2 regions of the Plantactinospora sp. A48 genome follow, and region 2 is predicted to be linked to the other one. Evidence: riboswitches for the same ligand, from Rfam matches in the RefSeq annotation. Region 2 holds a riboswitch; the other holds the start of a gene.

Region 1 (14,789 bases), on a different contig from region 2:
CCCCCGACTTCGGCGAGGATCCGGCGCAGCGCGTCGGCCAGCGTCGCCCGCTCGGCGCGCGGCAGGTCACGCTCGCGCAGCACGACGTACCGGGCCCCGCCGTCTACCGCCGCACGGATCACCTCGGGCAGCGGGCGGTAGGCCAGCCGACGGTCGGTGAGCACCAGCAGCCCGGAGGGCACGCCGACCACGGTCTCGGCCGGATCCGCCCACGACGAGATCAAGCCCGACCGCCCAGAGTCGACGGCTTCGACGGAAACACCAGCGGCGGTCTTCGCCGGGCCCGCCCACGGCGAGTTCAAGCCTGACCGCCCAGAGTGGGCGGGTCCGGCGAAGACCGGTGGCTCATCCGCGGGATCCCGGCCGGTCACAGGTCCGGCCGCCCCTCGTCCGGAGTGGAGGCGAGCGCGTGGTACCGCCGGGGAATCCGGCCGGCCCCGGCGGCCAACCACCCCGCCGTCACCGCGTGGCGCATCGCCACGGCCATCCGTTCCGGGTCGGCGGCCCGGGTGACCGCGCTGGCCAGCAGCACCCCGTCGCACCCCAGCTCCATCGCCAGGGCCGCGTCGGAGGCGGTGCCGATGCCCGCGTCGAGGATCACCGGCACCGACACGCTCTGCCGGATCAGCCGGATGTGGTGCGGGTTGGCGATGCCCAGGCCCGAGCCGATGGGAGCACCGGCCGGCATCACCGCCGCACAGCCGAGGTCGGCCAGCCGGCGGGCGAGTATCGGATCGTCGTTGCTGTACGGCAGGACCGTGAACCCGTCCGCGACCAGGCGCTCGGCGGCGGCGAGCAGTTCGGCGCCATCGGGCAGCAACGTCCGCTCGTCGCCGATCACCTCCAGTTTGACCCAGGTGGTGTCGAACGCCTCCCGGGCCAGTTGGGCGGTCCGGACCGCCTCGGCCGCGGTACGGCAGCCGGCGGTGTTGGGCAGCACCCGTACCCCGCACGAGGTGAGCAGGTCGAGCAGCCCCCCGCCGCCCACGGCGGCGGTGTCGACGCGACGGAGTGCGACCGTGACGAGTTCCGTACCGGACTCCCGGATCGCCCGGCCCAGCACCTCCAGGTTGCTCGCTCCCCCGGTGCCGAGAATGAGCCGGGAGGTGAACCGCTGCCCCGCGATGATCAGTTCAGTCATCCCGGTCACCCGCCCTGGGTCGCGGTCAGCACCTCGACCCGGTCGCCGGCACGCAGCACCGTGTCCGGCCACTGCGCCCGCGGCACCACGTCACCGTTCACCGCGGCGGCGACTCCCCGGGGCAGCGTGGTGACCGTGCCGACCAGCTCGGCCAGGGTGGTGGCCGGCCGCAGCGTCCGGGCCGTCCCGTTCACGGTCAGCTCCATCGGGTTGCTCCCTCCTCGACTGGTTGGGCCGGTCCACCGCGTACGCCCAGCGCGGGCTCGGCCGGGCGGCGGCCGGCTTCGGTGCCGAACCGGTCCGGCCGGAACGGCGCCAGCACAACCGACACGTCCTCGCCGGTGAGGGCGTCGGCGATCAGGTCGGCGGTCACCGGGGTGAGCACGATGCCGTGCCGGTAATGCCCCCCGGCCACGAACACCGGGCGACGACCGACGGCGCCCGTGCCGCCGAGGCGGTCCGGCAGCGGGCCGAGCACCGGCAGGTTGTCCGGCGTGCCGGGACGGACCGCGGCCCGCGCCTCGACCAGCTCGTACTCGCCCAGTTCCGGCACCAGTTCGGTGGCCGCCCGGAGCAGGTCCAGGACCGCCCCCGCCGTAACGGTCCGGTCGGTCCGCTCCTCCACGGTGGCACCCACCACCACCTCGCCGTCGATCCGCGGCACGAGGTAGACCGACCGGCCGTCGGCCTGGCCGCGCAGCACATGCCGCAGCACCCCCTGAGCCCCGGTGGGAGCGCGGAGGCGGAGGATCTGGCCCTTCACCGGGCGGATCGGCAGGCCGGTGAGCGCGGCCGTACCGGTCCCGGCGGCGACCACCACCGTGCCGGCCGGTATCTCGGCCAGCCGTTCCACCGGTCGCCGGACCAGTGTGACGCCGGCCGCCCGGGCGGCGTCGGCCAGCGCGGGTACCAGCCGGCGCGGGTCCACCTGATGGTCGTCCGGCGCGTACGCCCCGGCCCGTACCCGCGGGCTGAGCCCCGGCTCGCGGTCCCGGAGCTGGCCGGGCAGCAACTGCCGCAGCGGCAGCCCGCACTCCTGCTGGTACGTCCACAGTCGTCGGGCCTCGGCGGCGTCGTCGGCGGTGAGCGCCACGATCAGGGTGCCCTCGGTCCGGTAGCCGATGTCCCGGCCGCTGGCCGCCGTCAGCTCGGCGGCGAACGCCGGCCAGCGCCGCGCCGAGTCGACCAGCAGCGGGGTCAGGTCCCGCTCGCCGAAGGTGGTCTCGCTGACCGGTGACAGCATCCCGGCGGCGACCGCCGAGGCACCCGACCCGGGCTCCGGGTCGTACAGCGTCACCCGCAGTCCCCGAACGGCGCAGCGCCACGCGACGGCCAACCCGATGGGCCCCCCGCCAACCACCGCCACGTCTGAAAGGAAGGGCCCCCTGTTATCGCTTTTCGTATAGGAAGGGCCCCCTGTTAACACGGCAGTCCCCGCAGCAGGTCCCGGGTCGCCCGCGCCGGGTCGGCGGCACCGCTGAGCGCAGCGATCACCGCGACCCCGTACGCCCCGGCCGCCACCAGCTCCGGCACCCGTTCCGGGGTCACTCCGCCGATGGCGATCACCGGTACGTCCACGGACCCCGCGACGGCCCGCAGACCCACCGGCCCGAGCGGTTCCGGCAGGCCGTCCTTGCTGGACGTCGGATAGCACGGTCCGACCCCGAGATAGGAGGCTCCCTCGGCCACCGCCGCCCGCGCGGCCACCGGCTCCCGGGCGGTGCCGCCGAGTACGGCGGCCGGCCCGAGCACCCGCCGGGCCGCCGCCACCGGCAGGTCGAGGGCGCCCACATGTCCACCGGCGGCACCGGCCGCGAGCGCGACGTGCAGCCGGTCGTTCACCAGGCAGGTGGCGCCGACCTCGGCGCAGGCCGCGACCAGCGCGGTGGTCAACTCGTACGCCGTCCGGTCCGGCATGTCGTCCTCGACCCGGACCTGGACCGCCAGTCGGGGACCGGCCACGGCGAGCGCCGCGCGGGCGACGCCGAGTGGGTCGCGTCCGGGACGGGTGTCGGTGACGAGATGCAGTCGTGCCAGGGCTGGCATGCACCACTCCTCCCTGCGCCGGCATTACCCGGATCAGGTTCGACGGTCGGGGGCCGCAGCCCCCCTCTCAGCCCGGTGCGCCGGGCTCCCGTGGGGTTCTTCCTGGCCGACGGTACGGTACGGCGGCGACCGCTGCCAAGCCCTCGTCCGATGGGTGGACGTCGAAGTGCCCGGCAACCGGGCCGCCGGGACCGCGCCGTCCACCACCGGTCAGCAGCCGACCGCCGTCGAGAACACCGCCGCCGCCAAAGGCACCGGCCGTCAGAGGTGCGCCGTCTGTCAGAGGTGCACCGTCTGTCAGAGAAGGTCGCGCAGGGCCGTCAGGTCGTCGTCGTTCGGCTCCCAGCTGCCGGCCTCGGCGTTCGCCCGCACCTGATCCGGTGTGGTCGCCCCGGCGATCACGGAGGTCACGGCCGGTTGCGCGGCCAACCCGCCGATCGCTACCTGGAGCATCGACAGATCGCGCTCGGCCGCGTACTTCTCGATTGCCTCGATGGTGTCCCACGGCGCGGCGGCGAACCGCTGGGCGTACCGGCCGCCGCCGGCCAGCCGGCTGCCTTCCGGCGGCGCCTCGTCCCGCTTGTACTTGCCGGTCAGCAGCCCGTTGGCCAGCGGGAAGAACGGCAGCAGACCGAGCCCGAACCGCTCGCAGGCCGGCGCGATCTCCGCCTCCACCCCGCGCTCCAGCAGGTTGTAGTGGTTCTGCGCGCTGATGAACGGGGTGTAGCCGCCGGACCGCGCCGTCCAGTCGGCGTCCGCGATCTGCCAACCGGCGAAGTTGGAGTTGCCGAGGTAGCGGACCTTCCCGGCCCGCACCAGGTCGTCGAGGGCGGCCAGGGTCTCCTCGATCGGCGTACCAGGGTCGGGCTCGTGCAGTTGGTAGAGGTCGATGTAGTCGGTTCCGAGCCGGCGCAGCGACGCCTCGACGGCCCGCACGACGTACCGGCGGGCGCCCCGGGCACCGTGGTCGGGCCCGTTCATCCCGGACATGTCCATGCCGAACTTCGTGGCCACCACCACGTCGTCCCGGCGACCCTTCAGCGCCGCGCCGAGCTGTTCCTCGGAGCCACCGTGCGGCTCGCCGTAGATGTCGGCGGTGTCGAAGAAGTTGATCCCGGCGTCCAGGGCCGCGTCCACCACGGCCCGGGTGCCGTCCGCGTCGAGCTTCCGGCCGAAGTTGTTGCAGCCGATGCCGACCACGGACACCACGAGGCCCGAGTCGCCCAACCGGCGATAGGTCATCTCAGTCACGCGATCAACCCTATGCCGCCGACCCGTGCGGCACCGATGTCACCCGGGAACGACCGTGACCGGCCACCGGGCCCGGTCGGTGGGGCAGGAACGGCTCATCCCACGTCCCAGACGGGCTCGGTGGTCTCCTTCACCTCGCCGTCGCCGGCGAACAGCAGGAACCGGTCGAACGACCGGGTGAACCAACGGTCGTGGGTGACCGCGATCACCGTACCCTCGAAGGCCCGCAGACCGGCCTCCAGCGCCTCGGCCGAGGCCAGGTCCAGGTTGTCGGTGGGCTCGTCGAGCAGCAGCAGGGTCGCCCCGGACAGCTCCAGCAGCAGCACCAGGAACCGCGCCTGCTGCCCGCCGGAGAGCGAGCCGAACCGCTGGTCGCCCTGGCCGGCCAGCTCGTACCGGGACAGCGCCGCCATGGCCGCGTGCCGATCCATCCCGGCCCGATGGTCATCCCCCCGCCACAGCACCTCCACCAGGGTCTTCGCCATCAGCTCGGGCCGGTCGTGGGTCTGCGAGAAGTGCCCGGACCGGACGCGGGCGCCCAGTCGGGCCACCCCGTCGTGCGCCACCGGCGCCAGCGCCGGACCCACGTCGACCGGCGCGTTCGCCGGATCCGGGTCGGTGCCGCCCCGGGCCAGCAGCCGCAGGAAGTGCGACTTTCCCGTCCCGTTCGCGCCGAGCACCGCCAGCCGGTCGCCGTACCAGAGTTCCAGGTCGAACGGGTACGTCAGGCCGTCCAGCTCAAGCTGCTCGCAGATCACCGCGCGCTTGCCGGTCCGCCCACCGGCCAGCCGCATCCGGATGTCCTGGTCCTTCGGCGGTACGGGCGGCGGCCCGGCCTCCTCGAACCTGCGCAACCGGGTCTGCGCCGACTGGTAGCGCGAGGCCATGTCCGAGTTGTACGCGGCCTTCTGCTTGTACATCAGCATCAGCTCACGCAGCTTCTGGTGCTCCTCGTCCCAGCGCTTACGCTGCTCGTCCAGCCTGGCGTGCCGGGCCACCCGGGCTTCGTGCCAGCTCGCGAAGCTGCCGGGATGGATCCACGCGGACCCGCCCTCCACGGCCACCACCCGATCGCTGGTCTGGGCCAGCAGCTCCCGGTCGTGCGAGACGTACAGCACCGACTTGGCCGACTCGCGCAGCCGCCGCTCCAGCCAGCGTTTCCCCGGTACGTCGAGGAAGTTGTCCGGCTCGTCCAGCAGCAGCACCTCGTCGGCACCACGCAGCAGCAGTTCGAGGGCGAAGCGCTTCTGCTGACCGCCGGACAGGGTCCGCACCGGACGGTCCCGGCAGGCGTCCCAGGGCAGGCCCAGGACGATCGTGGCGACCGTGTCGAACAGCACCTCGGCGTCGTACCCGCCGGCCTCGCCCCAGACGCCCAGCGCGTCCGCGTACCCGAGCTGGGCCTTGCCGGCCGCGGTGCTGTACTTACCGCGCAGCTCGGCCGCGTGCAGGGTCCGTTCGGCTTCGGCCAGTCGCTCGCCGGCGGTCCGCAGCGTCGGCTCGGCGAGCGACAGCGCCAGGTCCCGCAGCGTGGTGTCGTCGCCGATCATGCCGATGAACTGCCGCATCACGCCGAGTCCACCGGACCGGGCGACGGTGCCGGTCCGCACCGGCAGATCGCCGGCGACCATGCGGAGCAGCGTGGTCTTGCCCGCACCGTTCGGACCGACCAGGGCGACCTTGGCGCCCTCGCCCACCCGGAACGACACGTCGGCGAACAGCTCCCGACCGTCCGGCAGCACATGCCCGACCCCGGCGATGTCGATGTAGCCCACGCCGGAATGGTGCCTGAGGAAACCAGGCAACGCCCACCCAATTACCGGTCGGTCACGAGCGGCCGGATGGTCGCCGAGCAGGGGCCTCGCCGGTCAGCGACGCAGCCGGCCTGCCGGGCCCCGCCGGTCAGCGACGTCCCCGTCTGCCAGGCCCCGCCGGTCAGCGGCTCACCCGCAGCACCCGGAAGCCCTTCTGGCTGGCCCGCCGCTCGACCGTCCAGTTCCGCTCGACGAGCCAGCGGTGCAACGAGTCGCCGCCCAGGTTGCGGCCGACCACCAGCCAGGCCACCCCGTCCGGGGCGAGCCGGGACAGCCAGCGCAGCAGCAGCCCGTGCAGCTCGGCCTTGCCGACGTGGATGGGCGGGTTCGACCAGATCTCCGCGAACTCGACTCCGGCCGGCACGTCGTCCGGGCCGGCCACCCGGACCCGGTCGGCCAGGCCCAGCCGTCCGGCGTTGGCGGCGGTCAACTCACGCGCCCGCTCGTTGACGTCCACCGCCCACACCGTGGCGGCGGTCGCCCTGCTGGCCAGCACGCAACTGATCGGGCCGTACCCGCAGCCGAGATCGAGGAACGGACCGGCCGCGCCGGGCCCCGGCAGGTCGGCCTTGCGCAGCAGTACGGCGGTGCCGAGGTCGAGCCGGTCCGCCGAGAAGACTCCGGCGGCGGCGGTCAGGGTGTAATCCCGGTCCGCCACCCGGAACTCGACATCCCGCTCCCGGGGCGCCGAGCCGGGCTGCGCGGTGAAGTAATGGTCGCCGGTCACGTCGGGCATTCTGTCAGCATCCGTACTCAGGCTTCGGCCGGTAGCCGGAGCCGGCGGGTGGCGTCGGCCCGCCGGGCGTACTCGGTGGGATCGTCGGGGTAACCGACGGCGACCAGGGTGAGTCCGTGCGCCGGGACCACCGTCACCTCGGAGGCCCGTTCCCGCCGCCGCAGCAGGCTGGCCGGCCACTCGGGCGGACGCCGCCCGTCGCCGACCACCAGCATCGCGCCGACCAGGCTGCGCACCATCGACTGGCAGAACGCGTCGGCCTGCACGGTACCGATCACCAGCCCGTCCGGATCGCGCCGCCAGTCCAGCCGGGTCAGCTCCCGCACGGTGGTGGCGTGCTCCTTGCGCCGGCAGTACGCGGCGTAGTCGTGCTCGCCGACCAGGCCCAGGGCGGCGGCGTTGAGCGCGGCCAGGTCCAGCGGGCGGGGCCAGGCGAGCACCTCGTGCCGGCGCAGCGGTTCGGCCCCGAACTCCGCGTCGGTGACCCGGTATTCGTACCGACGGAAGGTGGCCGAGAAACGCGCGTCGAACTCCGCCGGCACCTCGGTCACCGCCCGCACCCGGACGTCGGCCGCGAGTACGGCGTTGAGCCGGCGTACCAGGGTGGTGGCCACCGGTCGCCAGGCGGCATCGGTGAGGTCGACGTGGCAGACCTGCCCGCTGGCGTGTACCCCGGCGTCGGTCCGGCCGGCCACGGTCAGCCCGGTCGCTGCGCCGACTCCGAGCAACTGGTCCAGCGCCGCCGCGAGCAAACCGGCGACGGTACGGCGACCCGGTTGAGCCGCCCATCCGGAGAAGTCAGCCCCGTCGTACGCCACATCCAGCCGTACCCGAATCCCCTCGCCCACCACACTCTCTCCCCTCTCCCCTCTCCCCTCTCCCCACACCCCTCCCCCGCGCACCCCTCCCCCCGGTTGATCATGAAGTTAGCTGACGAAATCGAGCCGATTTCGTCAGCTAACTTCATGATCAACGCGCCGGTCGGGGGGACCGCGCCGGTCCGGGGGGGCGCGTCGGTCCGGGGAGGGCCGCGCCGGTCCGGGGAGGGCCGCGCCGGTCCGGGGAGGGCCGCGCCGGTCCGGGGGGCCGGGTGGGAGGGGGCTGGTGGGGGGAACGGGGCGGGCCCGGCACCTGTGGAGGGTGCCGGGCCCGGCTCGTCACGTGCTGCCGAACCGACGCCGGCGCATGCGGGATGGTTCAGGACTTGCTGGTGTCGGCCTCGTCGGTGTCCTCACGGGCAGCCGCGGTGTCACCGGAAACCGACTCCGGAGCCTCCGAGTCCTGGTCCGCGACCGACGACGGCACCTGCTCCTCGGGAGCGAGCGCCTCGACCTTGTCCTGCTGGGCGGCCTTTCGGGCGGTGGCCTTCTTGGTCGCCTTCGCGGGCGCCGCGGCGACCAGTTCCTCGACCAGCTCGATGATCGCCATCGGAGCGGCGTCACCCTTGCGCGGACCGGTCTTCACGATCCGGGTGTAGCCGCCGGGCCGGTTGGCGTACCGCGGCGCGATCTGGTCGAACAGCGCGTAGACCACGTCCTTGTCCCGCACGACGGCCAGCACCCGACGACGGGAGGCCAGGTCGCCGCGCTTCGCCTTGGTGATCAGCTGCTCGGCGAGGGGACGCAGCCGCTTGGCCTTCGTCTCGGTGGTCTGGATCTTGCCGTGCTGGAACAGCGCGGTGGCCAGGTTCGCCAGCATCAGCCGCTCGTGCGCGGGGCTGCCGCCGAGGCGGGGGCCCTTGGTGGGCGTGGGCATTGTTGGTGCTCCTCAGTGGTGGCGGCAGCCGGACTAGAGCTGCTCGGTCTCGCGGTAGTCGTCGGTGTCGTAGTCGGCCTCGCCGAAGGAGTCCACGACCTGCGCCGGGTCGAAGTTCGGGGCCGAGTCCTTCAGCCCCAGACCCATCCCGGCGAGCTTCATCTTGACCTCGTCGATCGACTTCTGACCGAAGTTCCGGATGTCGAGGAGGTCCGCCTCGGTCCGCCCGATGAGCTCACCAACGGTGTTGATGCCCTCGCGCTTGAGGCAGTTGTAGGAGCGGACGGTCAGGTCCAGCTCCTCGATCGGCAGCGCCAGGTCCGCGGCCAGCTGGGCGTCCTGCGGCGAGGGGCCGATGTCGATACCCTCGGCGGTCTCGTCCAGCTCGCGGGCCAGGCCGAACAGCTCGACCAGGGTCGAGCCGGCGGAGGCCAGCGCGGTACGCGGGCCGATCGACGCCTTGGTCTCGACGTCGATGACCAGGCGGTCGAAGTCGGTGCGCTGCTCGACACGGGTCGCCTCGACCCGGTACGTCACCTTGAGCACCGGCGAGTAGATCGAGTCGACCGGGATGCGGCCGATCTCGGCGCCGGCCTGCTTGTTCTGCGCGGCGGTCACGTAGCCCCGACCCCGCTCGACGGTCAGCTCCATGTCGAGCCGGCCCTTGCCGTTCAGGGTGGCGAGCTTCAGGTCCGGGTTGTGCACCGAAACGCCGGCCGGGGGCTGGATGTCACCGGCGGTGACGTCGCCCGGGCCCTGCTTGCGCAGGTACATGCTGACCGGCTCGTCGTGCTCGGAGCTGACGCACAGCTCCTTGATGTTCATGACGAGCTCGACCACGTCCTCCTTGACCCCCGGGATGGTGGTGAACTCGTGCAGCACACCGTCGATCTTGATCGAGGTGACCGCCGCGCCCGGGATGGAGGAGAGCAGGGTCCGCCGGAGCGAGTTCCCCAGGGTGTAGCCGAATCCCGGCTCAAGCGGCTCGATGGCGAACCGGGAGCGGGTCTCGTTGATGGACTCCTCGGACAACGAGGGCCGCTGGCTGATGAGCATGACTTCTCTTTTCGTTCGGGGCACCCGCTATTTGATGCCCAAACTCAGTTTCCGAGTCGCCGGCGGACCGGCGAGCCGGCCGTGGCGGGCAGCGGTCCCCGAAGGGATGACCGCGGCCCGTCCCGGCGCGACGTGCCACTGGGTGGGGGCGGCGATGACCCCGAAGGGATCAAGCCGGACCGCCGGGGCGGTTACCGCCGCCCCACCCAGCGACCGTTACTTGCTGTAGAGCTCGACGATCAACTGCTCCTGGACCTGCGTGTCGATGACCTGGCGGGCCGGGAGCGTGTGGACCAGAACCTTGAGCTGGCTGGGGATCGTTTCCAGCCAGGCCGGCACCGACCGGGAACCGGCCTCCGCCTGCGCCACGACGAACGGGGTGAGCTCCTTGGACTTGGCCCGGACCTCGACGATGTCGTGCTCCTTGACGCGGTACGACGGGATGTCGACCTTCTTGCCGTTCACCGTCAGGTGGCCGTGCTTGACCAGCTGCCGGGCGTGGTCCCGGGACTTGGCCAGGCCGGCCCGGTAGACCACGTTGTCGAGCCGCGACTCGAGGATCTGCAGGAGGACCTCACCGGTCTTGGCCTGCTTGGCCACGGCCTCCTCGTAGTAGCCGCGGAACTGCTTCTCCAGCACGCCGTAGACACGGCGGGCCTTCTGCTTCTCACGAAGCTGGAGCAGGTACTCCGTCTCCTTGGTCCGACCGCGGCCGTGCTGTCCGGGCGGGAACGGCCGGGACTCGAACGGGCACTTCGGGCCATCGCACTTGCTGCCCTTGAGGAACAGCTTCATCTTCTCCCGCCGGCAACGGCGGCAGTCAGCACCGGTGTAACGAGCCATCTCTTCCTAACCTCTCAGACCCGACGACGCTTCGGCGGACGGCACCCGTTGTGCGGCTGCGGGGTCACGTCGGAGATCTGCCCGACCTCGAGACCCACTGCCTGCAGCGACCGGATGGCGGTCTCCCGGCCGGAACCGGGACCCTTGACGAACACGTCGACCTTGCGCATGCCGTGCTCCATGGCCCGGCGCGCGGCTGCCTCGGCGGCCAGCTGCGCGGCGAACGGAGTCGACTTGCGGGAGCCCTTGAAGCCCACCTGGCCAGCGGAGGCCCAGGAGATGACGGCACCGGTCGGGTCCGTGATGGACACGATGGTGTTGTTGAAGGTGCTCTTGATGTGCGCCTGCCCGTGGGCGACGTTCTTGCGTTCCTTGCGCCGAACCTTCTTGACGGCGGCTCCGGCGCGAGCCTTCGGTGGCATAAGTCTGTGCGCTCCTATGGAAAATCTCGGCTGTCCGGCACGAGTCCGGCGGGATTACTTCTTGCCGGCCTTCTTCTTGCCGGCGACCGTCCGCTTCGGGCCCTTCCGGGTCCGGGCGTTGGTGCGCGTCCGCTGACCACGGACGGGCAGTCCCCGGCGGTGCCGGATGCCCTCGTAGCAGCCGATCTCCACCTTACGGCGGATGTCCGCGGCGACCTCGCGGCGCAGGTCACCCTCGACCTTGTAGTTGCCCTCGATGTGGTTCCGCAGCTGCAGCAGTTCTTCGTCGGTCAGGTCCCGGGCCCGCTTGTCGGCCGAGATGCCGGTTGCGGTGAGCATCTCCAGCGCGCGGGTGCGGCCGATTCCGAAAATGTAGGTGAGCGCGATCTCCATCCGCTTCTCGCGGGGGAGGTCGACGCCGACTAGACGTGCCATGTGTGGGCGTACTCCTCGTGGTGTTGTCGCGGAGGTCTGTGCCCGACCCACCCCGTTCCGGTCATCCTCGCCTGGACGCGCGATGCGCGTCGCGGCCAGCGACGACCGTTGCCCGAACGGGCCCCGGCCTCCGACCGGGGGTCAGCCACGACAACGAGTACGAGTGCGCCTCGGTGCTCGTGGCTGGGACGAGCTTGTGTTCTGTGCTGCGGTCTGCTGCGGCTGGGACTGGTGTCAGCCCTGGCGCTGCTTGTGACGCGGGTCGGTGCAGATGACCATGACCCGGCCATGCCGTCGGATCACCCGGCACTTGTTGCAGATCCGCTTGACGCTCGGCTTGACCTTCACGGTTGCCTTACTCTCCATGACGCCGACGACGTGCGCCTTCGGCTTCGAGGACGGACACGGGACATCCCGGCCGTCGTCAGGTTCGGTTACTTGTAGCGGTAGACGATGCGCCCGCGGGTGAGATCGTACGGCGACAACTCGACGACGACCCGGTCCTCGGGCAGGATGCGGATGTAGTGCTGCCGCATCTTTCCGCTGATGTGGGCCAGCACCTTGTGGCCGTTGGCCAACTCCACCCGGAACATCGCGTTCGGGAGGGGCTCGATGACCCGACCTTCGATCTCGATGGCTCCGTCTTTTTTCGGCATGTACTCCGCTGTCCTGACGTCGGTTTCTCCGGACGGCTCACAACATCCTTTCCCGGACCGGAGTCCGGGCCAGCCGCGGCTCCAGGGACCCATCGAAGCGCGGGATGGGCATGCCGGAGTGGACGCTGTGCGCCGATCAACCAGTGTACGCCGCTCGGGGATCGACACCAAACCGAGTCCCCGGGTCGGCTTCGTCACGTCCAGTTGATCTAGCTCCGGGTGACCCGTTCAGCCTCGGCCCCGGGATCGGCGGCGGGCGTCCCGGGCCGCGTACCGGGCCCTGCGCGCCGCCTCCCGAGCCTGCCGCCCGGGATGACCGTGGCCGTGACCAGCCCAGTGCCGGTGCGGCGCCCCGCCGAGCAAGCCGGTGATCGTGGAGACCAGCAGCACCGCTCCCCACGGCCCGGCCACCCAGACCGGCCAGAAGTAATGTCGCTCGCCCGAGGCCAGGCAGGTCACCAGCCAGATCGCCGAGGTGATCGCCACCACACTCAGGTAGCTGCTCCAGGTGGCCAGGAGCCAGCCGCGGGTCACTGCCGACCGCGCGTCGCGGCTCGGGCCGGCCGGGGCCTCGGGCGGCTGCGGCGCCGATCCGGGACCGGCGGCCGCGACCTGGGACCGCTGCGGCGGCACCGTGCCGGGCAGGTCGGTGAGCAGGCCGTCCAGATCGCCGTACGTCTTGGCCGCGTACGTCCGTTGCAGGCGCTCGTCGTATTCGGGCAGGTCGAGCCGACCCTCGTTGAGAGCGCTCCGAAGCTGCTCTGCGACGGCCTCGCGATCGGCGTTCGAGGCGCGCATGTCGGCACGCGGATTCATACCGTCGAGCATGCCACCGGGATGCCACCGACCGCGAGCCCGTGGAGGTCCCGGGCCCGGGCCCCAGCGAGCCGACGGAGCCCACCGGACCTCGGGACGGGTTCCGGGAGCCGACCGCGAGCCCGCCGTGCCCCGGGACGGGCTTCGGAGGTCGACCGTGAGCCCGCTGGGCCGCGTCGTGGGCTTCCAGGAGCCGACCGCGGTGCCTCGGACGGTCAGGCGGAGGACGAGTTGACCGGCTGCCGGCTGGTCACCAACTCGCCGAGCCGGCCCCGACCACCGTCGACCGCGGTCAGCACCCAGACGCCGTCATCGAGCAGCGCCATCGAGTGCTCGACGTGCGCGGCCACCGAGCGGTCCCGGGTCACCACGGTCCAGCCGTCGGAGAGTTCCACGGTCCGGGGTGAGCCCATGGTGATCATCGGCTCGATCGCCAACGCCATCCCGGAGACCAGGCGTGGCCCACGCCCGGGCCGGCCGTGGTTGAGCACATGCGGGTCCTGGTGCATCTCGGTGCCGATGCCGTGCCCGCCGTACCCGTCGACAATGCCGTAGCGGCCGCCCTTGCGGACCGCGGACTCGACCGCGGCGGAGATGTCGGTGAGTCGGCCGGTGCCTTTGGCCGCGCCGCGCGCGGCGGCGGCGATGCCGGCCCACATCGCGTCCTCGGCGACCTGGGCCATCCGCAGCAGTCCGGGAGCGGTCTCCCCGACCCCGACGGTGATCGCCGCGTCGCCGTGCCAGCCGTCCAGGATCGCGCCGCAGTCGATCGAGATCAGGTCGCCCTCGGCGAGCACCTGTTTGGCGGACGGGATCGCGTGGACCACCTGCTCGTTGACGGACGAGCAGATCGAGGCGGGATAGCCGTGGTAGCCCAGGAAGGACGGGATGGCTCCGGCGTCCCGGATCACCGTTTCGGCGATCGTGTCCAGATCGGCCGTGCTGATCCCCGGCCGGACGGCGTCGCGCAGCGCGCCCAGCGCCGCCGCCACCACCAGGCCGGCGGCCCGCATCTTGTCGAGCTGCTTCGGAGTCTTCAGCTGGATGTCCAGCTGTTGACGACGCATCTGCTGTCTGCCTTTCGTTGCCCCGACCGCGGGTCGGCTGGTGGCCAGGGTCGCCACCGGCCGTCGTTCCCGCGGCCCGTTCGAGCCTATCCCCCGTACGAGCGCAGCGCGTCTATCGCGCGGACCGTGACGTCCTCCACGGGCCCGGTGGCGTCGATGCCCACCAGCTTGCCCTGGGCGCCGTAGTAGTCGACCAGGGGTGCCGTCTTGGCCGCGTACTCCCGCAGCCGCTCGGCGATGGTTTCCGGCTTGTCGTCGTCCCGCTGGAACAGCTCCGAACCGCACCGGTCACAGATGCCCTGCCGGTTCGGAGCGTCGAACTCGATGTGCCAGATCTTGCCGCAGCCCCGGCAGGTCCGCCGGCCGGACAGCCGGCGGATCACCTCGTCGTCGTCCACGACGAGTTCCATCACCAGGTCGAGCGCCGTGCCCAGGTCGGCCAGCAGCTTGTCCAGCGCGGCCGCCTGGGGCGTGGTCCGCGGGAAGCCGTCCAGCAGGAAACCCTCACCGGCGTCGGGCTCGGCGAGCCGGTCCCGGACCATGTTGATGGTGACCTCGTCCGGGACCAGCTTGCCGGCGTCCATGTACCGCTTGGCCTCGACACCCAGCGGCGTGCCCTGCGAGACGTTCGCCCGGAAGATGTCCCCGGTCGAGATCTTGGGCACGGCCAGGTGGGCGGCGATGAACTCGGCCTGGGTCCCCTTTCCCGCCCCGGGGGGACCGACCAGAACGAGTCGCATCTACCGCAGGA
Region 2 (14,789 bases):
CGAGCCGGTGTACCTGGTCAGGGTCGACGGCCCAGCAGTAGAGCATCAGTTCGTCCGCGCCGGTCCCGGCGATTGCCGAGACCGCCTCCCGGACACCGTCGGCGGTGCTCAGCATGCTCCGTGCCGCGTGCTCCGCGTACTCATTCGGTTGGTAGTAGGCGAGCAGGGCCCGGCGGGCGGCGTCGACCACGTCGTCGGGGCCGATGGCGACGTTGACCTGCGCGACCAGCCGTGGCCGGCCGGGCCGGCCGGCGACCGTCCAGGACCGTTCCACGGACCGGAACAGCCGGTCCAGCCCGGCGGGTGGGAGCGCCGCGCCGAGGAAGCCGTCGCCCCAGCGGGCGATCCGGGCGAGCGCTGCCGGTGCGAAGCCCCCGATCAGCACCTCGGGGCCGCCCGGCCGGGCCGGCCGGGGTCCGACGGGGGCGCCCGCCGCCGGGTGGGGCTCACCGGCCCAGAGCGTGCGCAGGGTGGCGAGCTGGTCATCCAGTCGACGTCCGCGGCGCCGGACGTCCAGCCCGGCCGCGGCGTAGTCATCGGTACGACCGCCGAGGCCGATGCCGAGGGTGAAGCGACCGGCGGAGAGCAGGTCCAGCGTGGCGGCCTGCTTAGCCAGCAGTGCGGTGCGGTGCAGGGGCGCCAGCAGCACCTCGGTCTGCAACCGGATCCGCTGGGTGGCTCCGGCGGTGACCGCGAGCGTGACCATCGGTTCGGGGTTGTGGTAGACCAGCCGGTCGAGCAGGCCGAGGGTGCGGAACGGGCCGGCGTCGGCACGCCGGGCCCAGGTGAGCAGGGACGTTGGGTCGTCGATGGGCAGACCGAGACCGAAATGCACGGTTTGTTCCTTCCGAAGGGTGTACGACATCGCTGCCGCCCCTTCGGACCGACCCTGGCCGGTTGTGCCCCCCGCGCTGCGGCGTGATTCCGGGGGAGCACCCGTGGAAGTTCCGTCACCCTAGCCCACCGGCCACCACCCCGGCACCCGAGATTCGGCCCGGTGCGCCGCGCCTTGCGACGGGCGGTAACAGGGGGCCCTTCCTATACAAGAAGCGATAACAAGGTGCCCTTCCTTACAGCAGGGGGCGGAAGGTTCCGGCCAGCACGCTCACCGTGAGCGCGGCACCGGCCAGGGCCGCCGCGCCGGCCACCAGCAGGACGTCGGCGGGTCCGAACCGCTGCAGCCGGGCCACCGTGCGGGGGGTGGCACTGTCGAAGCCCCGGGCGTCCATCGCGGTCGCCAGCCGGGTGCCCCGGCGGATTGCGCCGACCAGCAGCACGAACGCGGTGGAGGCGAAGAGTCGTACCCGGGCCACCGGGTTCCGGCCGGCGTCCAGCCCTCGGGCCCGTCGGGCCATGCTGATGGTCTGCCACTCGGCGCCGAGCAGCGGCACCAGCCGGAACGCCGCGAGCGTGCCGATGGCGAACCGGGCCGGCGCCCGGGTGTTCTGGATCAGCGCGTCGGCCAGGTCGGTCGGATCGGTACTGGCGAAGACCAGCACGCCGGGCAGCGCCACCGCGACCAGCCGCAGCCCGAGACCGAACGCGGTCAGCAGCACCCCGGTGGTCACCGTCACGGGTCCGAGCCGGGCCAGCACCGCACCGGACCGATCGACGGAGAACAGCACGAGTGTCAGGGTCAACCCGGCGAGGCTGGTCAGCACCGGCCAGCCACGCCGGGCCAGCTCCGCGTACCGCAGTCCGAACGCCGGCACCACCGCCAGTTCCATCGCGATGGCAAGGGCCGGGGTCAGCGGGTCCAGGCTGGCCACCAGCACCGCCGAGAAGAGCAGCGCGGCGGCCAGCTTGGCCACCGGGTTACGCCGGGCCAGCGGCGCCGGCACCGGGCCGGGTCGGGCCAGTGGCGCCGGCACCGGGCCGGGCCGGGTCGGCGGTGCCATCGGGGAGCCGGCGTCGGTCATCGTCGTACCTCCGGCTCCGTCCGACCTGCCTCGACCAGCGTCGCGGGCGCGGTCGGCCGGTCGGGACCGGTAGGGCCGAGCGGTACGCACCGGTCGGCCAGCGCCGCGACGAAGTCGGCGTCGTGGGTGACGGTCACGATGCCGTGACCGGCGTCCCGTAGTTCGGCCAGCAGGTCGACCAGTTCCAGCCAGGTGCGGCGGTCCTGGCCGAAGGTCGGTTCGTCGCAGACCAGCAGGCGGGGCGCGGTGGCCAGGGCGGTCGCGACGCTCAGCCGCCGCGCCTCGCCGCCGGACAGGGTGTACGGGTTGGCGCCGGCCAACCGGTCCAGCCGCAGCCGGTCGAGCAACTCGGCCACGGTGGTCCGGACCTGCACCTCGGTACGTCCGATCCGGCGCGGACCGACGGCGAGTTCGGCGGCGACCGTGCCGGTGACGAACTGGTGCTCGGGGTTCTGGAAGACCGATCCGATCCGGCCGACCAGCGTCGGCGCCCGCCAGCGGTGCGGCTCCGCGTCGTCCCGGTCGACGCGGCGTGCCCGCCAACGGCCCCCGGGCAGGCCGACGGCGTCGCCCGATCCGGCCTGGCCCGGCCGCGAACGGCCCCCGGTGACACGGTCCCGGTCGGTCAGGGCCGGGCTCGCCACCACCCGGCCGGTGCCCGGGCGCAACAGGCCACCGAGCAGCAGGGCGAGGGTGGACTTGCCGACCCCGTTCGGACCCAGCAGCGCCAGCGCCTCACCGGCCCGGACGGTCGTATCGACCGGAGGCAGCCGGCCCGGCAACCCGACCCGCTCCGCGCGCAGCAGCTCCGGCCCGGCGGTGCCCCGGGACCGCCGGTCCGGTACCTGGTAGCCGGGCACCCACACCCCGGCGGTGGTCAGCCCCGGGCCGTGTTCCGCGAAGATCGCCCCGGGTGGGCCGTCCGCCCGGACGCCGCCGCCGGCCGCCAGCACCACCACCCGGTCGACCAGCGGCAGCGCCTCGGCGACCCGGTGTTCCACCAGGATCATCGCGGTGTCCGGGGTGTGTGCCGCCGCGATGGCGCCCCGGACCAGTTCGGCGCCGGCCGGATCGAGGTTGGCGGTCGGCTCGTCCAGCAGCAGCAGACCCGGGCGCGGGGCGAGCGCGCCGGCCAGGGCCAACCGTTGCTGTTCGCCGCCGGACAGGGCGTTGGTGGGACGGTCCCGGTCGTACGGGAAACCGACCCGGCGCAGCACCTCGACGACCCGGGGCCAGATCTCCGGGGCCGGCACCCCCCGGTTCTCCAGCCCGAACGCGACGTCGTCGCCGGCCCGGCCGAGCACGATCTGGGCCTGCGGATCCTGGAAGACGATGCCCACCCGCTCGCGGGCGTCCGCCGGGGCGAGGCCGTCGATCCGGACGGTGCCCTCCTGCTCGCCGGAATCGGCCGCGAGCAGCCCGGCGATCGCGGCCAGCAGCGTGCTCTTGCCCGCTCCGGACTCACCGAGCAGCAGCACCCGTTCGCCGGCCTCGACCCGCAGGTCGACGCCGCGTACCGCCCAGGCCCGGCGGCCGGCGTGCCGCCAACCGAATCCGCGCAGTTCGACCGCGCTCACCCGTCAGACCGTGGCCCGTTCCCGGCCGGCGGGGAACCGGTCCAGCACGCCGGTGTTGGCCAGCGCCCGGGTCAGGGCCGCCCCGCCGAAGCCGGCGATCACGACCGAGCTGACCACCGTGAGGGCGAGGTACGGGATGCGGAAGCTGCCCCACGCGGTGTCCGGGTACCAGACGAAGACGTCGTAGAGCGCCGCCGCGAAGCCGGCCAGGGCGCCCGAGAGCAGCGCCACCGGCAGCCGGTAGACCCGGTAGCCGAAGATCGCGAAGGCCAGCTCACCGGCCGCCGCCTCCAGCGGCCCCTGCACCACCAGGGTCCAGCCCCAACTGGAGCCCAGGGCCACCGAGACCAGGGCGGCCACGGTGAGGGTGAAGAATGCCGCGCCCGGCTTGCGGATCACCAGCGCGCCGAGCACCGCCGGGACCAGCCAGACGCCGTAGAGCAGGGCCCGGCCGGGCAGCGGAATGGCGTCGGCCGGACCGTTCCAGAGCAGTCCCCAGGCCCAGAAGACGACGCCGAAGGCGATGCCGAGGACCGCGGCGACCACGATGTCGACGGTGCGCCACCGGTTGTTGTTCATGATTGTTGACTCCCAGTTCGTAGGAACCAGGCAAGACGCACGCCGCGTACCGGCTGGCCCGGTCCGCGGCGCGGCTGGAGGTCGACCGAACTCCCTGCGCTGGCATTACCCAGATCAGGTTCGAGGGTCTGCGGGCCGTGGCCCGCACTCTCAGCGCTGTGCGCTCCCCTGTCGGATGTGAAGTTGTCTCATCGACGCTAGCACCCCCTGACCTGCGCGGAAAGGAAGGGCCCCCGCTTATCGCTTTTCGTATAGGAAGGGTCCCCTCCTAACGTTTGACGGGCGTTGGCGGGCCGGAACGGCGGTGCGGTCCGGCCGATCGATAGGTACGCTCCGGCGATGCGCCCCGATCCGGACATCCGTCTCGACGTCCGTGGTCTGACCTTCGACGTGTACGCGGGCGGACCGGCCGACGGCGAGCCGGTACTGCTGCTGCACGGCTTCCCGCAGCACAGCGGCGAGTGGGCCGCCGTGACGCCGGGGCTGTGGGCGGCGGGGCTGCGCACGTACGCGCTGGACCAGCGGGGCTATTCGCCCGGCGCGCGCCCGGCGGCGGTGGCCGACTACCGGATCTCCGAGTGCGTGGCCGACGCCGTCGCCGTACTCGACGCGCTCGACGTGCCGGCGGCACACCTGGTGGCGCACGACTGGGGCGCCATTGTCGGCTGGCACCTCGCCGCCGGGCATCCGGACCGGGTCCGTACCCTCACCGCGGTCTCGGTGCCACATCCGGCGGCGTTCACGCACGCGCTGGCCACCGATCGCCGGCAGAAGGCGCGGTCGGCGTACATGTCGCTGTTCCGCCAGCCCGGCCGGGCCGAGACCGTGCTGCTCGCCCTGAACGCGGCGGTGCTGCGCCGGATGCTCGCGGGCGTCGGGCGGGACCGGGTCGAGACGTACGCCCGGCCGATGCGCGACCGGGCGGCGTTGACCGCGGCGCTGAACTGGTACCGGGCGATGTCCGGGTCCGAACTGGCCGCCGGCCCGGTCGCCGTGCCCACGACGTACGTGTGGAGCGACCGCGACGTGGCGGTGGGCCGGACCGCCGCGATGGCCTGCGCCGGGCACGTCACCGGCGACTACCGGCTGGTGGAGCTGACCGGGGTGTCGCACTGGATCCCCGACGAGGCGCCCGAGCCGCTGGTCGAGGCCATCCTGTCCCGGACCGGCGCGCGGTGAGCACCGGGTCGCCGGAGCCGGCCGGGGTGCCCGGACCGGTCGCGGTCGGCGGTGGCGAGGCGACCGGCGCGTACGGGCCGGCCGCCGCCGTCCAGCCGGTGCCGCACACCCGTGCCACGCTCGCGGCGCAGCTGCTCGCCCTCGGCGTACGGCCGGGCTCGGTGCTGCTGGTGCACGCCTCGACGCGGGCCCTCGGGTTCGTCTGCGGCGGTCCCCAGGCGCTGGCGCTGGCGCTGCGTGACGTGCTCGGTCCGGACGGCACCCTCGTGGTGCCGACGCACACGCCGGAGAACTCCGACCCCGCCGGCTGGCAGAACCCGCCGGTGCCCGAGAACTGGTGGCGGATCATCCGCGAGGAGATGCCCGGCTTCGATCCGGCGGTGACCCCGAGCCGGTACATGGGCGTGCTGGCGGAGTTGGTCCGCACCACGCCCGGTGCCCAGCGCAGCGATCACCCGCACGTCTCGTTCGCCGCCCTCGGGCCGGCCGCCGCCGAGATCGTCGGCGGGCACGAACTGGCCGACATGCTCGGCGAGGGCTCCCCACTGGCCCGTCTCTACGAGCGGTCGGCGCAGGTACTGCTGCTGGGCGTCGGCCATGACTCGAACACCTCGCTGCACCTGGCCGAGTACCGGCGTCCGGATCCACCACGGGAGCGGCTGGGCGCCGCCGTACGTACCGCCGACGGGGGCCGGCGGTGGGCCTGGTGGGAGGACGTGGCGTTGGATTCCGGGGTGTTCGACCGGTTGGGTGCCGACCTGGAGGCCGCCATCCCGGTCCGGGTCGGGCCGGTGGGTTCCGGCACGGCCCGACTGTTGGACCAGCGGTCCGCCGTCGACTTCGCGGTGCGCTGGCTGACCGGGAACACCGTCCCAACGCCCGCCGGCGGCCCAATGCCCGCCGGCGGCCCAATGCCCGCCGGCGGCCCAATGCCCGCCGCCGGCTCCCCGGCCGCGACCGGCGACGTCCCAGCCACGGGTACGGCCACCGCGGGCGACCCTGGGCCGGCCGGGCCGGAGTCCGCGGCGGCGGGGAGGACGGAATGACGCTGGACGCCGACGGCTACCTCGATGCGGTCACCGGGACGATCGTCCGGGTTTCCCAAGCGCAGCGGGCCGGTGTGCTGCGTGGCGCCGGGTTGCTGCACACCGCCCTGCGGGCCGGTGGCGTGGTGCAGGCGTTCGGCACCGGGCACTCCGAGGCGCTGGCCATGGAGATCGCCGGTCGGGCCGGTGGGTTGGTGCCGACCAACCGGATCGCCCTGCGCGACCTGGTGCTGTACGGCGGGGAGCCGGCCAGCGTGCTCGGCCCGACGCTGGAACGGGATCCGGCGGTGGCACACCGGCTGCTCGGGTTGGTTCCGCTCGATCCCCGGGACATCTTCGTGGTCGCCTCCAACTCCGGGGTCAACGGCGCCGTGGTCGAGCTTGCCAGGCTGGTCACTGAGCGTGGCCATCCGCTGATCGCGATCACCTCGGCGGAACACTCGGCCCGGATGGCGTCCCGACACCCGTCCGGCCGCAAGCTCGCGGATTTCGCCGACGTGGTGCTGGACAACGGCGCTCCGTACGGTGACGCGGCGCTGCCGCTGCCCGGCGGCGGCACGGTCGGCGCGGTCTCCTCGATCACCGCGGCGCTGCTGGCCCAGCAGCTGGTCGTGGAGGTGGTGGGCCGGATGGTGGCGGCCGGTGAGACGCCGCCGGTCTATCTCTCGGCCAACATGGCCGGCGGCGACGAGCACAACCGGGTGCTGGAGGAGCGGTACGCCGGGCGGATCCGCCGCGGTTCCTGACCGCCGGCCCGCCCGCTGTCGGGGTTTGTCCCGGTCGTCCGCTGGGAAAGATCATCCAGCACGCGGGCGGTCGACCGCGGGAGAAGCGGGCCGGAGGTGACGGTGAGCAAGGAGAGCGAGCGGGAGCGCTGGCAGCGCAACTTCGCCGACCTGTTGCAGGAGCTGCGGGTCGCCCAGACGGGCGTGCAGATCCTCTTCGCGTTCCTGCTGACGTTGCCGTTCAGCGCTCAGTTCAACAAGACCACGGACCTCCAGCGGGACATCTACATTGTCGCCCTGCTGGCCGCCTCCGGCGCCGCCGCGCTGATCATCGCGCCGGTGGCCTTCCATCGGGCGCTGTTCCGGCAGGGCCGCAAGCCCGAGCTGGTGGTGTACGCGCACCGGATGGCCACCTGGGGTCTGGTCTTCATGCTCGTGGCGATGGTCAGCTCGGTCTTCCTGATCACCGACTTCCTGCTGGACAGCACCATCGCGGTGCTCCTGTCCGGCATCACGGGCCTGTGGTTCGTCGTGTTCTGGATCGCGATGCCACTCTTCCGGCACCACTGGGCGGACGAGGACGCCGACGAGGAGTTCGCGGACGAGGAACACGAGGGCGCGGTTCGGGGAAAGACGTCGGCCGCCGACGACTGATCCGGCGGGTCGGTGGGCCCGTCGGCCGGCACTGACCAGCGGTGTCGAGGGACCTACCAGTGGGTAGAACTGAGTAGTAACGTCGGTTGTCGGGACCGTCGTACCAGCTCGGTAGGGGAGGCCGCCATGACCACGACCCAGGACCGCGGCGCGGCGAGCGACGCGGACGACGCGGCCGCGACCGGACCGCTGCCCGCCGAGGCGGGCCAGGTCTCCGAAAAGGAGGCCCGACAGGTCGCCGAGGCGGCCCGGGAGTCCGAGTGGGGCAAGCCCAGCTTCGGCAAGGAACTCTTCCTCGGCCGCTTCCGGCTCGACCTCATCGACCCGTGGCCCGCCGGTGACCCCGAGCGATCGGCCGCCGCGGCCGGGTTCCTGGACCGGCTGCGCGGATACCTGCGGTCCGAGGTGGACGGCCGGCAGATCGAGCGGGACGCCCGGATCCCCGACGAGGTCTTCCGGGGGCTGGCCCGGCTCGGCGCCTTCGGCATGAAGATCGACCCGTCGTACGGCGGGCTGGGGCTGTCCAACCTCGACTACTGCCGGGCGCTCATGCTGGTCGGTTCGGCCAGCCCGGCGATCTCGGCGCTGCTGTCGGCACACCAGTCGATCGGGGTGCCGCAGCCGCTCAAGCTGTTCGGCACCGACGAGCAGAAGCGCCGCTACCTGCCCCGGCTCGCCGGCGGGGAGGTGTCCGCGTTCCTGCTCACCGAGCCGGATGTCGGCTCCGACCCGGCTCGGCTGGCCACCACCGCCGAACCGACCGAGGACGGCCGTGGCTACCGGCTCAACGGCGTCAAGCTCTGGGCCACCAACGGGACCGTGGCCACCCTGCTGGTGGTGATGGCCCGGGTACCGGCCGGCGAGGGCCGGCGGGGTGGGATCACCGCGTTCGTCGTCGAGGGTGACGCGCCGGGCATCACGGTGGAACGCCGAAACGAGTTCCTCGGCCTGCGCGGCCTGGAGAACAGCCTCACCCGGTTCCATGACGTGTTCGTGCCGGCCGAGAACGTCATCGGTGGTGAGGGCAAGGGTCTGAAGATCGCCCTGACCACGTTGAACACCGGCCGGTTGTCGCTGCCGGCCATGTGCGTGGGCGCCGGCAAGTGGTCGCTGAACATCGCCCGGCAGTGGGCCAACGACCGGGTGCAGTGGGGCCGGCCGGTGGGTGAGCACGAGGCGGTGGCCACCAAGCTGGCGTTCATGGCCGCCACCACGTACGGCATGGAGGCCATGCTGCACCTGTCCTGCCGGCTCGCCGACGACGATCGCAACGACATCCGGATCGAGGCCGCCCTGGTCAAGTTGTACGCCAGCGAGATGGCCTGGAAGATCGCCGACGAGCTGGTGCAGATCCGGGGCGGCCGGGGCTACGAGACGGCCGAGTCGCTGGCGGCCCGGGGCGAGCGGCCGGTGGAGGTCGAGCAGATCCTGCGGGACCTGCGGATCAACCGCATCTTCGAGGGCTCGACCGAGATCATGCACCTGCTGATCGCCCGGGAGGCGGTCGACGCGCACCTGTCGGTGGCCGGCGACATCATCGACCCGGACGCCGGGCTGGCCCGCAAGGCGCGGGCCGGCGCGCGGGCCGGCGCCTTCTACGCCAGCTGGCTGCCGACGCTCGCGGTCGGTCGCGGCCAGCGCCCCACGGCGTACGCCGAGTTCGGCCCGCTGGCCGGGCACCTGCGCTACGTCGAGCGCTGCTCCCGAAAGCTGGCCCGGTCGACCTTCTACGCGATGTCCCGCTGGCAGGGCAGGATGGAGCGCAAGCAGGCGTTCCTCGGCCGCATCGTGGACATCGGCGCTGAGCTGTTCGCGATCTCGGCGGCCTGTGTACGGGCCCGGGCCGAGCGGGACGAGCGGCCCGAGGGCGTGGAGTTGGCGGACCTGTTCAGCCGCCAGGCGCGGCTGCGGATCGACGCCCTCTTCGCGGCGCTGTGGGAGAACACCGACACCGTCGACAACGCCGCCGCCCGACGGATCCTGGCCGGCCGGTACGCCTTCCTCGAGGACGGTGTGCTCACCCCGGACGACGACCGGCCCTGGGTGGCGCGTTGGGAGCCCGGCGAGTCCACCGTCGAGGACGTCCGCCGCCGCATCCAGTGAAAGGAAGGGCACCTTGTTATCGCTTTTTGTATAGCAAGGGCCCCCTGTTAACGCTGCCGGAGCCGGTGGAGCCGGTGGGCCGGATGACCCCGGTTGGTTACCGGCGGCTCACCGCCCAGGCGAGCAGGGCCGCGATGAGGACACCATTGAGCAGGAGCAGGCCCAGGTAGCCGGCCTGCGGGATCCGCCGCCCACGGCGGACGAACCAGAGCAACCCGGCGGCATACCCCAGCATGAGCAGACCGATGATCCCAAGTACGTACGGCACGAGCTGAAACCTTAGCGGTCGGTGCCCGAGGTTATCGAAGGTCGCGGCAAGTCGGCCCGGCGGAGACGGCGGCGGCGGGTCAGCGGGACGGCCGGAGTCCCAGCCCGCGTAACTCCAGCGCGGCCAGCGCGTCGAGGGTCGCATCGTCGCCGCGCCGCCACGCCTGCGCCACGTCGGGGTCGATGCTGGTCAGCCGGCGTAGCGGCTGGGTGGCCAGGGCGCGCAGCGCGAGCAGGTCGCGGCCGGCCGGCGCGGACCGGAGCCGGGCGGCGGCGCCGGCCCGGCGGATCCAGCGCACCCGCAGCGGCAGCCAGCCGAACAGCACCAGCCCGAGCGGGAAGACCAGCACGGCGATGGTCAGCGCCAGGGCCAGCTTGCCGACCAGTTGCTGCTGGTCGCGGCCGGCGTCGGCGACCGAGCGGGCCGCTTCGGCGGCCTTCTGGAACGGTGTGGTCAGCTCGTCGCCGACCAGCGGGACCCGGCCGACCTTGCCGCCCGCGTCGGCGAGGTTGCCGGCCAGTCCGGTCCCGGCCCCCTCCAGCTTCTGTCCGGGTACGGCGAGCTTCTCGACGAGATCGTGCACCCACAGCGCGAAGCGGACCGAGGCGTAGATCCAGACGACGACCAGCAGATCGGTGAGGAGTTGGCGGAGCGCGGTGGGGAAACGGTCGGCATAAATCTTCACGTCGGACAGCGTGCCACGCGCCGCCACCCCCGGCATTCCGCCGACGCTGGCCCCGGCCTTCGCCGCCGCCCCCGGCACTCCGCTGACGTTGGCCGCGGTGGCTCCGCTCAGCGGACGCACGCGGCGCAGTTGCCGAAGATCTCCAGGGTGTGGCTGACGTCCGAGAAACCGTGTTGGGCGGCCACCCGGTCGGCCCAGCTCTCCACGGCGGGCCCCTCGACCTCGACGGTACGACCACAGCCCCGGCACACCAGATGGTGGTGGTGCCCCTCGCTGCACCGGCGGTAGAGGTGCTCCCCGCCGGGCGGCCGCATCACGTCCACCTCGCCGGCGTCGGCGAGGGTCTGCAGGGCGCGGTAGACCGTGGTCAGCCCGATCCGCTCGCCACGGTCGCGGAGCATGGCGTGCAGATCCTGGGCGCTGTGGAAGCCGGTGACCTCGCCGAGCAGCCGGCTGACCGCGCTGCGCTGGCGGGTGTTGCGGACCGGCCCGCTCTCCGCGGTGGTCACGGCGTCTCCCCGGTGGTCACGGCGTCTTCCCGGCGGTCACGGTGCCTCCCCGGCGTGGCTGACGGCATCGGCGACGATGTGCGCGATGTGCTCGTCGACCAGGGCGTAGGCGATCTCCCGGCCGCGCCGCGAGCCGCGTACCACCCCGGCGCCGCGCAACACCCGCAGATGCTGCGAGACCAGCGGCTGGGGGGCGCCGAGCTTGTCCACCAGCTCGTGTACGCACCGCTCCCCGCCGGCCAGTTCGGTCACGATCGCCACCCGGATCGGGGCGGCCAGCGCGCGCAGGAGTTCACCGGCACCCTCGTACGCCTCATAGCCCGCCCTGCCGGTCACACCGTAACGATAACCAGTGTCGAGCATTGTCACCCGCGCAGGACAACCTCGGGCGGCTCGACCGGGACGGTCGAGGCGTCGGCCCGGTGCCGACGACGTAGGCGCTGCCGGGCCGTTCCGGCGACACCGAGGACCACGAAGGCGCCGATGGCGAGGACCACAATGGTGGCCCCGGGGGCGGTGTCGGCGTTTCCGGCGATCCACACCCCGGCACCGGCGGAGAGCACGCCGATGGCCATGGCCGCCATCATGGTGGTCAGGAAGCCCCTGGTCAGTTGCTGGGCGGCGGCGACCGGCACCACCATCAGCGCGCTGATCAGCAGCACCCCGACCGCCCGCATGGCGATGGTCACGGTGACCGCGGTGGTCACCGCGAGCAGCAGGTTGAGCGCCCGCACGGGCAACCCGGAGACCCGGGCGTACTCCTCGTCGTGGCAGATCGCGAACAGCGCCGGCCGCAGCGCCAGCATGGTGGCCAGGACCAGCACCCCGAGTACGGCGATGGTGGTCACGTCGGCCCGGGAGGTGGTGGTCAGGGACCCGAACAGGTACGCGCCGAGGTTGGTGCCGCGTCCCGACAGGCCGACCAGCACCACGCCGCCGGCGATCCCGCCGTAGAACAGCACCGCCAGGGCCATGTCGCCGGAGGTCCGGCCGCGTTCCCGGACCAGTTCGACGGCGATCGCTCCGAGTACCGCGACGACCACCGCCACCAGCACGGGCGACCGGTTGAGCAGCAGCCCGGCGCCGACCCCGGTGAGGGCCACGTGCCCGATGCCGTCCCCGATCAGGGCCAGTCGGCGCTGCACCAGGTAGATCCCCAGCGCGGGCGCGGCCAACCCGATCACCAGCGCGCCGACCAGGGCGCGCACCATGAACTCGTACTGAAAAAGGATCATGCCGACCACACCCCGGTCGTCCTGATCTGGCACTGGAAAAGGATCATGCCGACCACACCCCCACGGGTTCGTCCGGACCGTGCGGATGGACGTGGTCGTGGTCGTCGGCGGCATGGTGACCGGCCGGTTCCGGCACCGGTCCGTCGTGCGCGATCCGACCACCGTGTACGACCAGCGCGCGATCGATCAGCGGGTGCAGCGGCCCGAGTTCGTGGGCCACCAGCAGCACCGTTCCGCCGCGCCCGACGAAGCCGCCCAGCGCCTCGGCGAAGGCGTCCTGGCTGGCCGCGTCCACCCCGGCGGTCGGTTCGTCCAGCACCAGCAGCTCCGGCCGGCCGGCCAGCGCGCGGGCGATCAGCGTCCGCTGCTGCTGCCCGCCGGAGAGGGTGCCGACCGGGTCGCCGGCCCGGTCGGTCAGCCCGACCGCGCGCAGCGCCTCGGCCACCGCGGTCCGGTCGGCCGCGCCCGGCGGGCGCAGGATGCCACGACGACCCAACCGGCCCGCGCCGACCACCTCGGCCACGGTGGCCGGTACGCCGCTGCCGGCGCCGAGCCGCTGCGGGACGTACCCGATCCGGGCCCACTGCCGGAACCGCCGCTGCGGTACGCCGAACAGCTCGACGGAGCCGGCACGCAGGGGTACGAGCCCGAGCACGGCCCGGATGAGGGTCGACTTGCCCGAGCCGTTGGCGCCGAGCACCGCGACCACCTCACCGGCACCGATGGCGCAGGTGACGTCCCGGAGCACGAGTCGCTCGCCGTAACCGACGGCCCCGTGGGTGACGGTGACGACGCTCATGACGCCTCCTCGCTGCGCGCGGATCCGCCATGCGGCCGATCCGCGCTGATCTGGGTGATGAGGCCGCTGCGCTCGTTCATGAGCACTCCAGGGCGGTACGCAGGGCGGCCAGATTGGCGCGCATGACGGTCAGATAGTCCTCGTCGGCCCCGGCCGGCGGGCTTTCCAGCGGGTCCAGCACGGCGGTGCGGGCACCCACCTCCCGGGCGATGGTGTCGGCGACCTTGGGACTGACCAGGGTCTCGAAGAAGATCGTGGTGGTGCCGTGCGCGCGGGCCCGGTCGGCGACCTCGGCCAGGCGGCGTGGCGGCGGCTCCTGCTCGGGCGTCAACCCGGAGATGCCGATCTGGGTCAGCCGGTAGCGGTCGGCCAGGTAGCCGAACGCCTCGTGGCCGGTCACCAGCTCGCGTCGCTGACAGTCGCGCAGTCCGGTCGCGTACCCGGTGTCCAGGGTGGTGAGGTCGGCCCGCAGCGCGCGGGCTCGGGCCGCGTAGTCGGCGGCGTGTCCGGGGTCGACCGCGCCCAGCCGCTCGGCCAGCCGGTCGGCGATGCCGGCCAGCCGGGTCGGGTCGAGCCAGACGTGCGGGTCCTTGCCGCCGGTGTCCGAGTGCTCGCGCGCGGCGGCCGGCGCCACCGCACCATCGTGGCGGTCGGGCTCGGCGGCGTCCCGCAGCGGTTGCCCGGCCGCCACGTCGAAGGCGCGGCCGGCGGCGTTCTGCGCGACGGCCTCGTCCACGGCCGGCTGGAAGCCGCGCAGGTAGACCACGAGTTCGGCGCCGCTGACGCTGCCGACCTGTCGGGGGGTGAGTTCGAGGTCGTGCGGCTCGGCGCCGGGCTGCGCCAGCGTGGTGACCCGGACGGCGTCCCCACCGACGCGCTCGGTCACGAACCGCAGCGGATAGAAGGCGGCCACGACGTCGACGTGATCCGGATCGGTGTCGCGGGGGGAACCGCAGGCGGCGACCCCGACCAGGCCGGTCAGGGCGACGGCCGCGGCGGTCAGGGCTCGGGCTCGGCGGAACATGGGTCAACTCTGCGTGAAGATGACAATGATTGTCAAAAACGCATGAGTGTATGTGACGGTGCTCAGCCCACGATCTTGAGCAGGGCGACGCCGAGCAGCAGGGTCAGGATCACCAGGCGGATCAGCCGGGTGGCCGGGGACTGCACCGGCCAGGTGGTCGCGAGCAGGGCGAGCAGCCCGGCACCGAGCACCAGCAACAGGGCGCCGCCCACGATCCCGGGGGCGAACAGTCCGATCAACATCACCACCAGGGTGGCGAGGAACACGGTCGTGGGGTTCAACCGGGCCAGTCGGGCCAGGAACCGTGGCTGCGTAGGCTGCACCTCACGGATCCTACGGGCGCGGCCGTCGGTGGGGCCGTCGCCAACCCGGCCACCGGGCCGGTCACTGCGAGGAGGTACGGGTGCTCGTCACTAACCGGTTCCTGGTGGACGAGTCGGACGCGGAGCCGTTCACGGTCCGGGCCCACGCCGCGCTCGCCGCGTTG

Evidence for each region. Region 2 has a riboswitch for thiamine pyrophosphate ahead of ACXN5W_RS12640 (ECF transporter S component). Riboswitches for the same ligand answer to the same signal wherever they lie in the genome.
Region 1: it holds a riboswitch for thiamine pyrophosphate, as region 2 does, so the genes downstream of both, ACXN5W_RS03450 (thiamine phosphate synthase) here and ACXN5W_RS12640 (ECF transporter S component) in region 2, are expected to answer to the same signal.

What each region holds. Positions count from the first base shown of each region.
Region 1 is NZ_JBTIXF010000003.1:143,908-158,696, reverse strand. Features, by position in the region: partial or broken gene ACXN5W_RS03470 (thiamine phosphate synthase) at 1-182, opposite strand, end outside; gene ACXN5W_RS03465 (thiazole synthase) at 368-1,141, opposite strand; gene thiS (sulfur carrier protein ThiS) at 1,147-1,347, opposite strand; gene thiO (glycine oxidase ThiO) at 1,338-2,567, opposite strand; gene ACXN5W_RS03450 (thiamine phosphate synthase) at 2,561-3,187, opposite strand; TPP riboswitch at 3,181-3,289, opposite strand; gene ACXN5W_RS03445 (aldo/keto reductase) at 3,485-4,429, opposite strand; gene ACXN5W_RS03440 (ABC-F family ATP-binding cassette domain-containing protein) at 4,534-6,213, opposite strand; gene ACXN5W_RS03435 (class I SAM-dependent methyltransferase) at 6,374-6,979, opposite strand; gene truA (tRNA pseudouridine(38-40) synthase TruA) at 7,006-7,836, opposite strand; gene rplQ (50S ribosomal protein L17) at 8,186-8,743, opposite strand; gene ACXN5W_RS03420 (DNA-directed RNA polymerase subunit alpha) at 8,777-9,799, opposite strand; gene rpsD (30S ribosomal protein S4) at 10,016-10,642, opposite strand; gene rpsK (30S ribosomal protein S11) at 10,657-11,064, opposite strand; gene rpsM (30S ribosomal protein S13) at 11,119-11,499, opposite strand; gene rpmJ (50S ribosomal protein L36) at 11,734-11,847, opposite strand; gene infA (translation initiation factor IF-1) at 11,934-12,155, opposite strand; gene ACXN5W_RS03390 (DUF1707 SHOCT-like domain-containing protein) at 12,384-12,971, opposite strand; gene map (type I methionyl aminopeptidase) at 13,187-14,038, opposite strand; gene ACXN5W_RS03380 (adenylate kinase) at 14,125-14,778, opposite strand; gene secY (preprotein translocase subunit SecY) at 14,779-14,789, opposite strand, start outside.
Region 2 is NZ_JBTIXF010000018.1:60,558-75,346, reverse strand. Features, by position in the region: gene ACXN5W_RS12655 (LLM class flavin-dependent oxidoreductase) at 1-835, opposite strand, end outside; gene ACXN5W_RS12650 (energy-coupling factor transporter transmembrane component T family protein) at 1,071-1,919, opposite strand; gene ACXN5W_RS12645 (ABC transporter ATP-binding protein) at 1,916-3,496, opposite strand; gene ACXN5W_RS12640 (ECF transporter S component) at 3,500-4,075, opposite strand; TPP riboswitch at 4,149-4,255, opposite strand; gene ACXN5W_RS12635 (alpha/beta fold hydrolase) at 4,433-5,254, shown strand; gene ACXN5W_RS12630 (AAC(3) family N-acetyltransferase) at 5,251-6,300, shown strand; gene ACXN5W_RS12625 (sugar isomerase domain-containing protein) at 6,297-7,046, shown strand; gene ACXN5W_RS12620 (DUF6328 family protein) at 7,149-7,679, shown strand; gene ACXN5W_RS12615 (acyl-CoA dehydrogenase family protein) at 7,806-9,782, shown strand; gene ACXN5W_RS12610 (hypothetical protein) at 9,880-10,050, opposite strand; gene ACXN5W_RS12605 (hypothetical protein) at 10,130-10,855, opposite strand; gene ACXN5W_RS12600 (Fur family transcriptional regulator) at 10,843-11,244, opposite strand; gene ACXN5W_RS12595 (ArsR/SmtB family transcription factor) at 11,281-11,580, opposite strand; gene ACXN5W_RS12590 (metal ABC transporter permease) at 11,610-12,479, opposite strand; gene ACXN5W_RS12585 (metal ABC transporter ATP-binding protein) at 12,523-13,278, opposite strand; gene ACXN5W_RS12580 (metal ABC transporter substrate-binding protein) at 13,355-14,302, opposite strand; gene ACXN5W_RS12575 (hypothetical protein) at 14,365-14,634, opposite strand; gene ACXN5W_RS12570 (antibiotic biosynthesis monooxygenase family protein) at 14,706-14,789, shown strand, end outside.